2 regions of the Pseudoalteromonas aliena SW19 genome follow, and region 1 is predicted to be linked to the other one. Evidence: predicted binding sites of a transcription regulator. Region 1 holds the regulator's gene; the other holds the start of a gene.
What was found. The regulator sigma-54, encoded in region 1, starts transcription at its own class of promoters, with help from an activator protein. The targets are predictions, from matches to a motif close to GTTGGCACGNNNNTNGNNT.
Positions count from the first base shown of each region.

Region 2: the regulator sigma-54 is predicted to act here: its motif matches at 4,911-4,929, upstream of PALI_RS12390 (GSCFA domain-containing protein).

Region 1 covers NZ_AQGU01000027.1:256,832-262,842, forward strand. Annotated here, with positions in the region: gene ptsN (PTS IIA-like nitrogen regulatory protein PtsN) at 1-233, opposite strand, end outside; gene hpf (ribosome hibernation promoting factor) at 238-525, opposite strand; gene PALI_RS14510 (RNA polymerase factor sigma-54) at 551-2,050, opposite strand; gene lptB (LPS export ABC transporter ATP-binding protein) at 2,120-2,845, opposite strand; gene lptA (lipopolysaccharide transport periplasmic protein LptA) at 2,842-3,387, opposite strand; gene lptC (LPS export ABC transporter periplasmic protein LptC) at 3,377-3,931, opposite strand; gene kdsC (3-deoxy-manno-octulosonate-8-phosphatase KdsC) at 3,928-4,479, opposite strand; gene PALI_RS14535 (KpsF/GutQ family sugar-phosphate isomerase) at 4,480-5,451, opposite strand; gene PALI_RS14540 (calcium/sodium antiporter) at 5,455-6,011, opposite strand, start outside.
Region 2 covers NZ_AQGU01000026.1:246,279-252,289, forward strand. Annotated here, with positions in the region: gene fliF (flagellar basal-body MS-ring/collar protein FliF) at 1-949, opposite strand, end outside; gene fliE (flagellar hook-basal body complex protein FliE) at 970-1,302, opposite strand; gene PALI_RS12375 (sigma-54-dependent transcriptional regulator) at 1,461-2,939, opposite strand; gene PALI_RS12380 (sensor histidine kinase) at 2,936-4,048, opposite strand; gene PALI_RS12385 (DNA-3-methyladenine glycosylase I) at 4,182-4,769, shown strand; gene PALI_RS12390 (GSCFA domain-containing protein) at 4,973-6,011, shown strand, end outside.

The DNA of each region.
Region 1 (6,011 bases):
GCTAAGGGCTCTTGTGCACCGCTCATGCGCCCGTGAGGGATCGCTATGCCTCTACCTATACCAGTACTGCCTAGCTTTTCTCTACTTAGTAAAGCGCTAAGAATATCTTGTTGAGAAAGGTACGGAAGCTTATCGTGAGCAAGTTCGCTGATAAACTCTAAAATTCTTTTTTTGCTATTAAAAAGGACCGCAGCTTTGCTGCAGTCCTGGCATATAAGTGAGCTTAATTTCATCATATTAGTGTCGAGCAAGCTTCTCTTTGTGTTTAATTACTTGGCGATCGAGCTTATCAATCAACGAATCGATGGCAGCGTACATGTCTTGATGCTCAGTTGAGGCAAATAACTCAGCACCACTTACATGTATTGTTGCTTCTGCTTTTTGGCTTAGTTTTTCTACATCAAGAATGACATGAACATTATTAATATGATCAGAGTGTCTTTCTAGCTTCGCAAATTTGGTATTTATATAGTCTCTTAGTGAATCAGTTAATTCTACGTGACGACCAGTTAAGTTTAGTTGCATAAGCATTACCCTCTTTGTTTGCGTCTTAAATCAGACTTTTTCGCTGATTTGACGGTGGAATAGCCAGAGATTCGCGATATTTTGCGATTGTACGTCTCGCTACTTTAATTCCTTGCTCAGCCAATATATCCGCTATTTTGCTATCACTCAATGGTTTTGCTGAGTTTTCTGCAGCGATTAATTTTCTGATAAGTGCACGTATTGCTGTAGATGAGCATTCACCGCCATTTTCGGTACTTACATGACTTGAGAAAAAGTATTTAAGCTCAAATATCCCCCGAGGTGTATGCATATACTTTTGAGTGGTTACACGCGAAATAGTTGATTCGTGCATTTCCACCATTTCAGCAACATCATTTAAAACCATAGGTTTCATGGCCTCAGGACCATGTTCAAAAAAGCCTTGCTGCTGCTTAACAATACAGTTAGTTACTTTTAATAATGTATCGTTTCTACTTTCTAAGCTTTTAATAAACCATTTAGCTTCTTGTAAATGCGAGCGTATAAACTGGCTATCACCGCTTGATTTAACAGTGCGAGACATCGCAGCATATTGGCTGTTTACGCGAATTTTTGGCATGCTATCTGGATTTAGTTCAACAACCCAGCGGCCTTTAATTTTTTTCACTGACACATCAGGAATTACATACTCAGACTCTTCCCTAACAATAGTATCTGCAGGCTTTGGGTTTAGCGTATGGATGAGTGTCATTACTTCTTTAAGCTCTTCTTCTTTGAGCTTCGTTTTTTTCATTAATGTACGATAGTCGCGAGCTGCTAATAAGTCTATGTGCTCGGTTAAAATCATTTTTGTTTCATTAATATAGGGTGTTTCTTTATCAAACTGATTAAGCTGAATGCACAAACACTCTTGTAAACTACGCGCTGCTATACCGACCGGATCAAATAATTGAATGCGTTTTAAAACAGCTTCTATTTCATCAAGTTCAACTTCATTATCATCTTCGTTTTCTTGGTTGAAGCTTTCGAGAATCTCTTCACAACTTAGTGTTAAAATGCCTGAATCATCTACGGCTTCCACAATAGCAATCGCAATCGCTTCATCAGTAGGGCTAAATGGCGTTAGTTGAAGTTGCCACATTAAATACTCGTGGAGCGTTTCCGTTGATGCACCTTGGTATATAGACTCGTCTTCAGGCATTGGACCTGATGAAGAGGCTGGAGCTGCGCTCATGTACTCGTCCCAGCTAACATCCATCGCCATGTCGTCACTTACCGTATCTTTAGCAAGTGCTTCGCCGCTGTCTTGTTCGTATTCGCTTGGAGCATCGTCGGCAGATGCGCTAACAGTTATATCATCGGTGTCTGCTTTTTGTTCATTTTTACCTGCAGCGTCTTCAGAATAGTCTTGCTCCTCAACCTCTAAAAGTGGGTTGCTGTCGAGCGCTTCTTGTATTTCTTGCTGGAGATCCAATGTACTGAGTTGCAACAAACGAATAGCTTGTTGCAACTGTGGAGTCATTGTAAGTTGCTGGCCCATGCGCAGCTGTAGTGATTGCCTCATGTATCTCTAACAATCCTTTTATGTTGTTATAATTAATACTAGCAGATGCTTAAAGCCATGGCGTAAATGTTACAGCCTAAATTGCTCGCCTAAGTAAACATCGCGTACTGTTTTGTCATTTAATACGTGTTCTGGAGTACCTGATGCAATCAGCTCCCCATGAGAAACAATGTAGGCTTTTTCGCAAACATCAAGGGTTTCTCTTACGTTATGATCGGTAATTAACACACCAATCCCACGATTTTTAAGATGTTCTATGATTTTTTTTATATCAAGTACAGAGATTGGGTCAACGCCCGCAAACGGTTCATCTAATAATATAAACTTGGGATTAGCCGCTAATGCGCGGGCTATCTCTACGCGGCGACGTTCACCACCCGATAACGCCATACCTTGGCTGTCACGGATATGTTGAATATTAAATTCGTCTAATAAATTATTTAGCGTATCTTCTCTTTGCTGCTTCTTAAGCTCTTTACGTGTTTCTAAAATTGCCATTAAGTTTTGATAAACAGTTAGCTTTCTAAAAATTGAAGACTCTTGTGGTAAGTAGCCTATGCCTAATCTAGCACGACTGTGCATAGGTAAAAGAGTAATATCGTTATCGTCGATAGATATTTTTCCTTTATCGCTAGGTACTAAGCCCACAATCATATAAAACGTGGTGGTTTTACCTGCGCCATTTGGGCCAAGTAAGCCAACAATACTGCCAGCTTTAACTTCAAGGCCGACGTTTTTTACAACTTCACGGCCTTTATAGCTTTTGGCTAATAGTTCTGCTTTTAATGTGCTCATGGTTGGCCTTTGTCGCTTGTTTTACTTTTTTTAGCTTCAATAGGCACTAAAATTGTGTGAACGCGATCCGTTGAATTTTCATCTTTTTCAGCGCTAATTAATTGCTGTTCTATATCGTAAGTAATACTTTTTGCATTTATTTTTTGCCCAGCTTGTGATACTTGTGCATTACCAACAAGCGTTAAAAAACGCTTAGATACATCGTAACGCACTTCATTAGCACTTGCGCTCATAGTCGTGCCATCGGGTTGTTTTTCTTCAAAATGTGCCGGACTGCCTGTGGCAATTAATAGCTGCTTATTATCACCGAGCTCTTCGCGTTTGTGTACTTCTAAACGGTCGGCGGTAATACGGCGATTTCCATGAATAATTTCAACGTTTTTCTCGAAAATACCCACATTGGCTTTTAATTGGCCTTCTTGTTTATCGGCACTTATTGAGATTTGGTTGGCAGCCGGTTGAGTCGACTGCTCTGCTGCATTACTGTTAAATGCTAATAAAAACGTTGGGATAATAAGTATTTTTGAAAATTTATTGGTCATAATATATGGTTCGCGTATGGTTAATAAGTTTTATCACTTCGGTTTTTAGATCGGCTTCTAGGCCTTTACCAGTGATCTTTAAATTAGGTCCAGTTACAACTACAGGTTGCTCTGAGCGCATTGTTAGTAGCTTTATATCAACTTGAATATTATCGGCATCGATTTTTTCTATCATTGCTTTATCGGTTAGATTTTTAGCGACAACATTACCTTCTAAAACTAATTGTTTGCCTTCGTACAGGGTTGCTTCATCAGCATTTATGCGCCAAGCCTGTTTTTCGTTATATAAAGTAAAAATAGGTTTTTCAAAAAAGGTAAAACCTAATTGTTGATATAACTCCATTTTGGCAGCTGTCACTTTGTGACTTATTTTGCCCTGCTCATCATACGCAGTTTGTTTTAGTTCTATTGCAGTATAATCAGGCTCAGCTATAACCTCAGATGTGCTCTGTGTAGTAATGTTTGTTTGCGTAAAATAAGGGTACCAAAGCCAAACCATACAGCTGATGAATAAAACGCTTAATATTATGCGCGCTATATTCATGAACTTGTACCTTGTGTGGTCAGTGGGTGCCCATTTTCTAGCATTAATAAGTCTGTAAGCTCTCTTACTGCACCGAAGCCGCCAGGCATTTGTGTGGTGTAGTGTGACAGGCGCTTAATTAGCGGGTGAGCATCGTTAACAGCGACTGCAAAGCCGACTAATTCCATCACTGGCATGTCAGGACCATCATCACCAATATAAGCAATTTGTTCATCCGTTAGATCAAGTTTATGTTTTAGTTCTTCATAAGCAACGAGTTTATTTTCTTGACCTTGGTAGATGTGTTGTATGGTCAAGCTACTCATACGGTTTTGTACAATTTGCGAGTGACGTCCAGTAATAACCGCAACGTTAAAGCCGCTATTAATGAGCGCTTTTATACCAAATCCATCTTTAGTATTAAATGCTTTTAGTTCTTCACCTTGGTTGCCTAAGTAAATGCGCCCATCAGAAAATACACCATCAATATCGCAAATAAGCAATTTTACTTTTTTAGCACGTGCTTTAGCATCATCGCTTAGCGGTTGATAGAGTTCTTCAAATTGCATTTATAATACTCCTGCTTTCAATAAGTCTTGCATATTTAGTGCACCGATAGGCTGGTTTTGCTCATTGACAATAATTAAACCATTAATGCGTTTATGTTCCATAATATTAAGTGCTTCGGCAGCCAGCATATCTTGGGTTGCGGTCGTACATGATTTAGTCATTACTTCGCTAATTTGCGTGGTATGAATATCAACTCGTTGCTCTAAAATACGACGTAAATCGCCATCAGTAAATAGCCCCGTTAATTGTTGGTTTTCATCAACAATAGAGGTCATTCCTAAACCTTTAGCCGACATTTCAATCAGTGCGTCTTTTACTGTTTGTGAAATATTAATAATAGGCGTGTTTGCGCCACCGTGCATAACATCTTTTAAAGTAAGTAATAAGCGTTTGCCCAAGCTGCCACCAGGGTGTGAAAGTGCAAAGTCATCGGCTGTAAATCCACGGGCTTCTAAAAGGGCGACAGCTATTGCATCGCCCATAGCAAGTGTTGCTGTGGTACTTGCTGTTGGTGCGAGCCCTAACGGGCAGGCTTCTTGTTCTACTTTTATGCATACGTGTACGTTTGCAAGTGTTGCCATGGTCGATTTTTCATTACCCGTCATCGCTATCATTTTTGCGCCAAGGCGTTTTAACACGGGGATAATATTTAAAACTTCGCTGGTCTCACCTGAGTTTGAAAGAAGCATCACCACATCATTTTTAGTGATCATTCCTAAATCCCCGTGGCTTGCTTCACCAGGGTGTACAAAAAAAGCGGGACTACCAGTACTGGCTAGTGTGGCTGCTATTTTATTGCCAATATGACCGGATTTACCCATGCCAATAACAATAGTGCGACCTTTACAATCGTATATTAATTGACAAGCTTGATGAAAGTTTTCATCTACATATTGTGCAATATCACTCAGTGCTTGGCGCTCTATGTTTAAAACGCGAAGGCCTTGTTCAATAAAGTTTAGCGCTGCCATTATTTACCCTACTTGACTGAAAATATATCCTTGATAGCCCAAAAATGCGATTAACAATAGGCTACCTTCTACTCTATTGATGCGTTGTGTGCCTCTAAAGTTCAATGACATAACAATAAGCGCAATTGTTGCACCAATCATTATTAGTATGTCACGACTTGCTACAGAAGGGTCAATGATTGATGGGTTGATAATACCAGCCAGTGGTAACACCGCCAAAATATTAAAAATATTTGAGCCAACAATATTACCCAGCGCTAAGTCATCTTCGTTTTTAAGCACACCTGCAATGGAGGCTGCAAGCTCTGGTAAACTGGTGCCAATGGCAATGATAGTTAGGCCAATTACTAGGTCACTTAGACCGAAAAACTTAGCAATGTCGACAGCAGAACCAATTAAAAAATATGAGCTGACAGGGAGTAATATCATGCCAATGACTAACCAAAAGACAGCATTTTTTGTTGGTACATTGCTAGGCACATCATCACAGGCTTCTGATACAAATGGGTCGTCTTGATTTTTTGCACGCATAGATACAATAATTAATCCGCCAATAAAGA
Region 2 (6,011 bases), on a different contig from region 1:
CTTCAAACGTGGTTTCACTTCGCACCGCAGGTAAATCTGGATTGTAACGCTTTTGCGTTTCTTCGACCGCACTAAAGTCCATACTCAAATCAACTTGTGCCGTATAATTTGCAAGCCCGACGATTGGAATTAAAATACTGTCTATTTTTTCAAGGTATTCTTGTTCACGCTTTCTCTCTAAATCGTATTCTTTACGCGAACGTGCTGCCAATAAACTTTGCGAACCTGAATTTAATAAGCGACCATTTTGATCTGTAACTGTCACACGTGAGGGCTCTAAACCTTGTACTGCAGAAGCAATCATGTCTACAACTGAATCGACTTCTTCTCTATCGAGTGAACGTCCACGCTTTAGTGTTAATACAACGGTAGCTGAGGGCTTTTTTTCTCTGCGAGCAAACACATTTTCCTTTGGAATAGCTAACAATACTTTAGCGCGGGTGATGTTATTAAGCTCTTCGATTGTGCGTGCTAGTTGCTGTTCGCGACCATGCTTTAAACGCTCTCGTTCAAGACGTTGGCTTACACCAAAGCCCATATCTTGCATTATAATATCTGAACCTGAAGTCGGACCTTGCTCTAGGCCTTCTCGAGTCATTAGTAATTTAATATTTTGGTATTCAGTTTCATCAACTGACACCACATTACCATCAAGTTGATAATCAATTTTTTGCGCATCTAAAAAATCAAGCGTTTGAATAAGCTCTTCAGTTTGCATTTTACCAAGCGGGCGCATATCTGGCTGACGAGCCCAAATAATGATAAATATCGCGATAGCCAAACAAATGGCCAGTGCAATAACAAGTGTTACTTGGCGTAATATATCAACACCATTTAAAGCACTTAAATAGCCCGACTTTTGTTCTTGTTGATCATCACTATCACTTTGGTCGATGCCGATATCGCCATCAGCGAGTGCCAGATCTGTAGATTGATTAGATTGCGCCACAATTATTCTCCACTACCTAGTTAAACAGGCATATTCATAATTTCTTTGTAAGCTTCAACAAGTTTATTACGAACTTGTACCGTCGCTTCAAATGCAACTGAAGACTTTTGAGAAGCAATCATTGCCTCAGCGAGTGATACACTTCGGTCGCCCATTTCAACTGCTTTTACTTTTTTACTTGTGTCTTGTTGTAGCTCATGCACTGTATTTAGCGCATTACTCAACATATCACCAAATTGTGCAGAAGATGTAGAGTTTACCTGAGTAGGTATTTTATTAAGTTGATCATTACGACCAGCTTCTAGGGCCATTGATTGCATTTCTTGAAATACAGCGCTATTTTGAATTTTCATAATTTATCTCTGACAATGCAGTTTACTATTACAGTCAATAAAGCATAAAACATGCCAAATAAATTAAACTTAAAATACAAAGGGTTAGATGGAATTTTGGTGAGTCATAGTTTTGACAACCCTAAATTCAACTGCTTGAATTTAGGGCTTAAGAAAGGTTATGCTGGAAGAGAAATACCTAGATCACGCATTTGCGCTAATTTATACCGTAAAGTACGGGGGCTAATACCCAGCGTCTCTGCCACATCTTTTCGTTTACCTTGGCAGCGTGCAAGTGTTTCTAAAATGATGCGATGCTCTTTATCTTTAAGCTCATCTTTATAACTTCCGGTCTCAGCTGCGAGTAAATCATGCTTTGGCTGATCAGCCGTTATATTTTTTTCATCATCGTTTTTCTTATCATAATAAGCTGAACTTAACGTGCTTTTTTCTTTATTTTCTGTTGAAATCTCTGATGCTTTTTCAGCTTCTAGGACCGATGTAGATGTAGCGTCCATAACAAAATTACTCGGTGCTAAATTTTCAATAAAAATAGCATGTTCGTTTATGGTGTCGCCTGTTCGTAATATAAGTGCACGCTGAATCACGTTATCAAGTTCACGAACATTACCAGGCCAGGTATGGGCCAGTAGTTTTTCTTCAGCTACTTTATCCAAATAAGCCATCGGCTCTTTGCTTTTAGTTATATGACGTTCAATTAAATGCTTAGCTAATATAACAATATCACCTGGGCGCTGACACAATGGTCTCCACATTAATGGAAAAACATTGAGGCGATAATATAGATCTTCTCTAAATTGATTTTTAGCAACCGCTTCTTTTAAATCGCGGTTACTGGTTGCTAATACTCGCACATCAAGCTGAATTGTTTTACGACCGCCTAAACGCTCAACTTCACGCTCTTGTAACACGCGCAGTAGTTTAGCTTGTAAAGCTAAATCCATTTCGGTAATTTCATCAAGTAAAATCGTACCACCTTGAGCTTGTTCAAATTTTCCTGGACACGCCTGGATTGCACCTGTAAATGCGCCCTTTTCGTAGCCAAACAAAGTGGCTTCAAGCATATTTTCAGGAATAGCTGCACAGTTAATAGCAACAAATGGTTCATTACAGCGATTTGATTTATCGTGAATATAACGTGCTAAAACCTCTTTACCAGACCCGCTTGGTCCAAGCACCATAACACTGGCTTCAGAACGTGCAACTTTACTGGCAAGTTCTAATAGCTGAATACTGGTTGGATCGGCAACAATAGGACCGTCTGTCTCTTTTGGTTTTTCGGGTAAATAGCGACTCACCATGTTCAATAGCACCTCTGGTGCAAATGGTTTTGCCATGTAATCAATAGCCCCTAAGCGCATTGCTTCCACGGCATCATCAATTGTGGCATAAGCTGTCATCATTAAAACAGGTAAGTCTGGATGATTTAATTTTATACTGCGAAGTAAATCTAGGCCGCTCATTGCACCCATTTGTACATCACTCACCACCAATGAAAATGACTCTTTTTTTAGCAATAACATAGCTTGCTCAGCGCTATTCGCTGCTACGCAGTCAATACCTGACATTTCAAGTGTATCAATTAAGGCTTCTCGTAGCCCTGCATCATCTTCTACAACTAAAATAGTATTACTCATAATGATTCCTCTAATTTAGATGATGTACGAATTGGCAAAAGCAAACTAAAGCAAGCCCCACCGTGTGTATTATTATCAACTTCAACACGTCCTTGGTGTGCATGAGCGACAGAACTAACCACAGCTAAACCTAAACCCGTGCCTTGGCTTTTAGTCGTAAAAAAGGGTTCAAATATTTTATCGGCTTTCCCTAAATCAATACCAGGGCCGTTATCGCTGACACTAATACGCACAAAGTCATGATCTTTTCTATCCGTCGATGCGCTCAAATGAACCTTGGCACCTGCCCCAATCACTTGAATACTGTTGTGTATTAAATTTTGTATAGCGCTGGCAATTGCTGTTTTATTACCCGTGATCTGTATGTCAGGCTCGGGTAAGCTAACGTCTAGCTCGCTTTCATTTAGCGTAACCATTACATCGGCTCCTACTTTTACTTCACTAAGTAGCTGCTGCATGGATACTTGCTCTACAACATGCTGTTCACCACTTTTAGCGAATAACAACATGTCGTTTACTTGGGTTTCTAAATCCTTTAATCGCGACATCAACTTAGTTTGGAAGGTATCACGAGAGGCTTCTGGTAAGCGCTTTGACCCTAAATTAGCAGCGTAAAGCATGGCCGCAGACAATGGCGTTCGCACTTGATGCGCCAATGATGCCACCATTTTACCTAGCGCACTCAATCGTTGCATATGAGCAACACGCTTTTGTAAACGGCGCGTTTCTGTTAAATCTGTCATTAAAATAAGTTGCCCCGGCTCTGGAGCTAATGCGGTGATGTCGAGCTTAATTAATCGACCATCCTTTAAAGAGACTTCATGACCATCATCTTGGTGCGGTCTAAAAGAGCGTTGGATAACATTAAACCACTTTTCACCTTCAAGCGGCTCACCTAACATATCCATAGCAATTTGATTCGCTTTAGCAATTAACCCTTTGCCATCGAGTACCACGACACCCGCAGGCATGGTATCAACCAAATGTGAAAGCCAACTCGCCTGCTTACGCAGATCACTTAATTCCCCAACATACTCCTCTTGAAGTAAACATGGGTTATACTGATTTGCAGAAATAAACAGTGGTTTTAGCACAGTAGCAAGGGCCATAATCAAATCTCTAATTGATGTCTATATAGAGCTAAATGCACAATTTGTACCAAAGTTTTATTTTATAATTTTCATCGTGTTACATAAAATAATGCGCGACATAAAAATGACGCCTACAAATAAAGAGTGACTAATGACTGAACAAAAGAAGTGCCGATGTCCATGGTTAGATACCACTAAACCTGACTATGTGGCCTATCATGATCAAGAGTGGGGCGTGCCGCTTTATAACGATCAAACACTATTTGAATTTATCACACTTGAATCAGCACAGGCGGGGTTGAGTTGGTATACCATTTTAAAAAAACGTGATGGATATAAAAAAGCATTTGCTAATTTTGATGTAGAAAAAGTAGCTTCATTCACACCCGAAGACATAGAACGCTTAATGCTTAATAAAGACATTGTACGAAATCGTTTAAAAATCGCAGCGACTGTTAATAATGCAAAGCGCTTTATTGAGATACAAAAAGAGTTTGCTAGTTTTAGCAATTACCAATGGCAATTTGTAAGTAATAAGCCGCTGGTGAGTCAGTTAAATAATATTGATGATTACCCTGCAATTACAGAGGAATCTACTGCATTTGCTAAAGATTTAAAAAAACGTGGATTTAAATTTTTAGGACCAACAACGGTATACGCTTATATGCAAGCTTGCGGCATGGTTAACGATCACAGTAATGATTGCTTTAGAAAAAATGAAATAATTTCAGAGTATTAGAACCTATTTAGTTGTCCTAAAGTATTTTTATACTATATTAAAATTTAACTCACTAACTTACAGCAACCTCAATAAAAACGCTTCAATGAATTTAATACGAAAGGAAGTGACCCTTTTAAAAGTCAAATCTAGCAATAAAGCTTTGGCTCGCAATATGCATAATGTCAATCATATTAGATAATTAATAGAACAAGGCTAGAATAATGGTACAGATAACTACGGAAGAAGTATTAGAAATAGATGATATACGTTACTGCTTGCTTAAAAGCTCTAATGTTAATACGGCGCATCACTATGAAATAAACCAAGGCTATACCAATTTAAATTATAGAGCTACCAACGCTTTTCGCCGCGATATAATCGACACGCCATTGATAAATGCCCATAAACATGTTGTAAAAAATAATGTACCTGAGCTGCTGTGCGATACTTTAATTTCTGAATATGATAAAGATAAAGAAGCACTAAAAGATCCCGCTGTATTAAAGTCATTTTTGCCTTACATATTAACGCAAGAAGTAGATGACCATCTAAGATCTTATTTTAAAAGTGAATATTGTGTATTGTGGTGGGCAATGCATAAACTTGAAGATGACATAGAAAAAGATACTTACTTTTCAAAGTGGCATTGTGATGGCGGTCCTAAAAATCACTTAAAGCTTATAACCTACTTAAATGGTTATGATGAACACGGCAGTAGCACCGCAGTATTAGACAAAGAATCCACAGATAAACTCAAAGACATTGGCTATATATTTAATAATATAAACAAGAGAAATATAGACATTGCTCCTTTGTGCAAACATTACGACATCAATTTTTCGCCAAGTTTGATTAAACCAAATAAAGGGGACTCAATTATTTTCAATCCCCATCAACTTGCCCATAAAGCAATGCCTGCGAATAAAGGGAAAGCTCGCTATTCTTTAACATTATGTTTTTTGCCTAGTGAGCTGCACTGGAAGAAAGTAGCCGACGAACACTTTACCCCTGGGACCACTTCTATCGCATTTGATGGGTTCCCTGAATTAACTAAAACATTTATCAAACGCAATGACGATGACTGTATTGATATTGCATTAGATAATAAAGTTACTAACTTGCGACATTTGGCTTACCTTTTAAAAGCGATTATTAAAAATAGTGCCGTGGAAAATATGTTTCTTGAACATATTCAAACGAATGACCCCGAGCTTAAATACCACAATACGCTATTTGACCTTATTAAGTTTATTAAGCAAT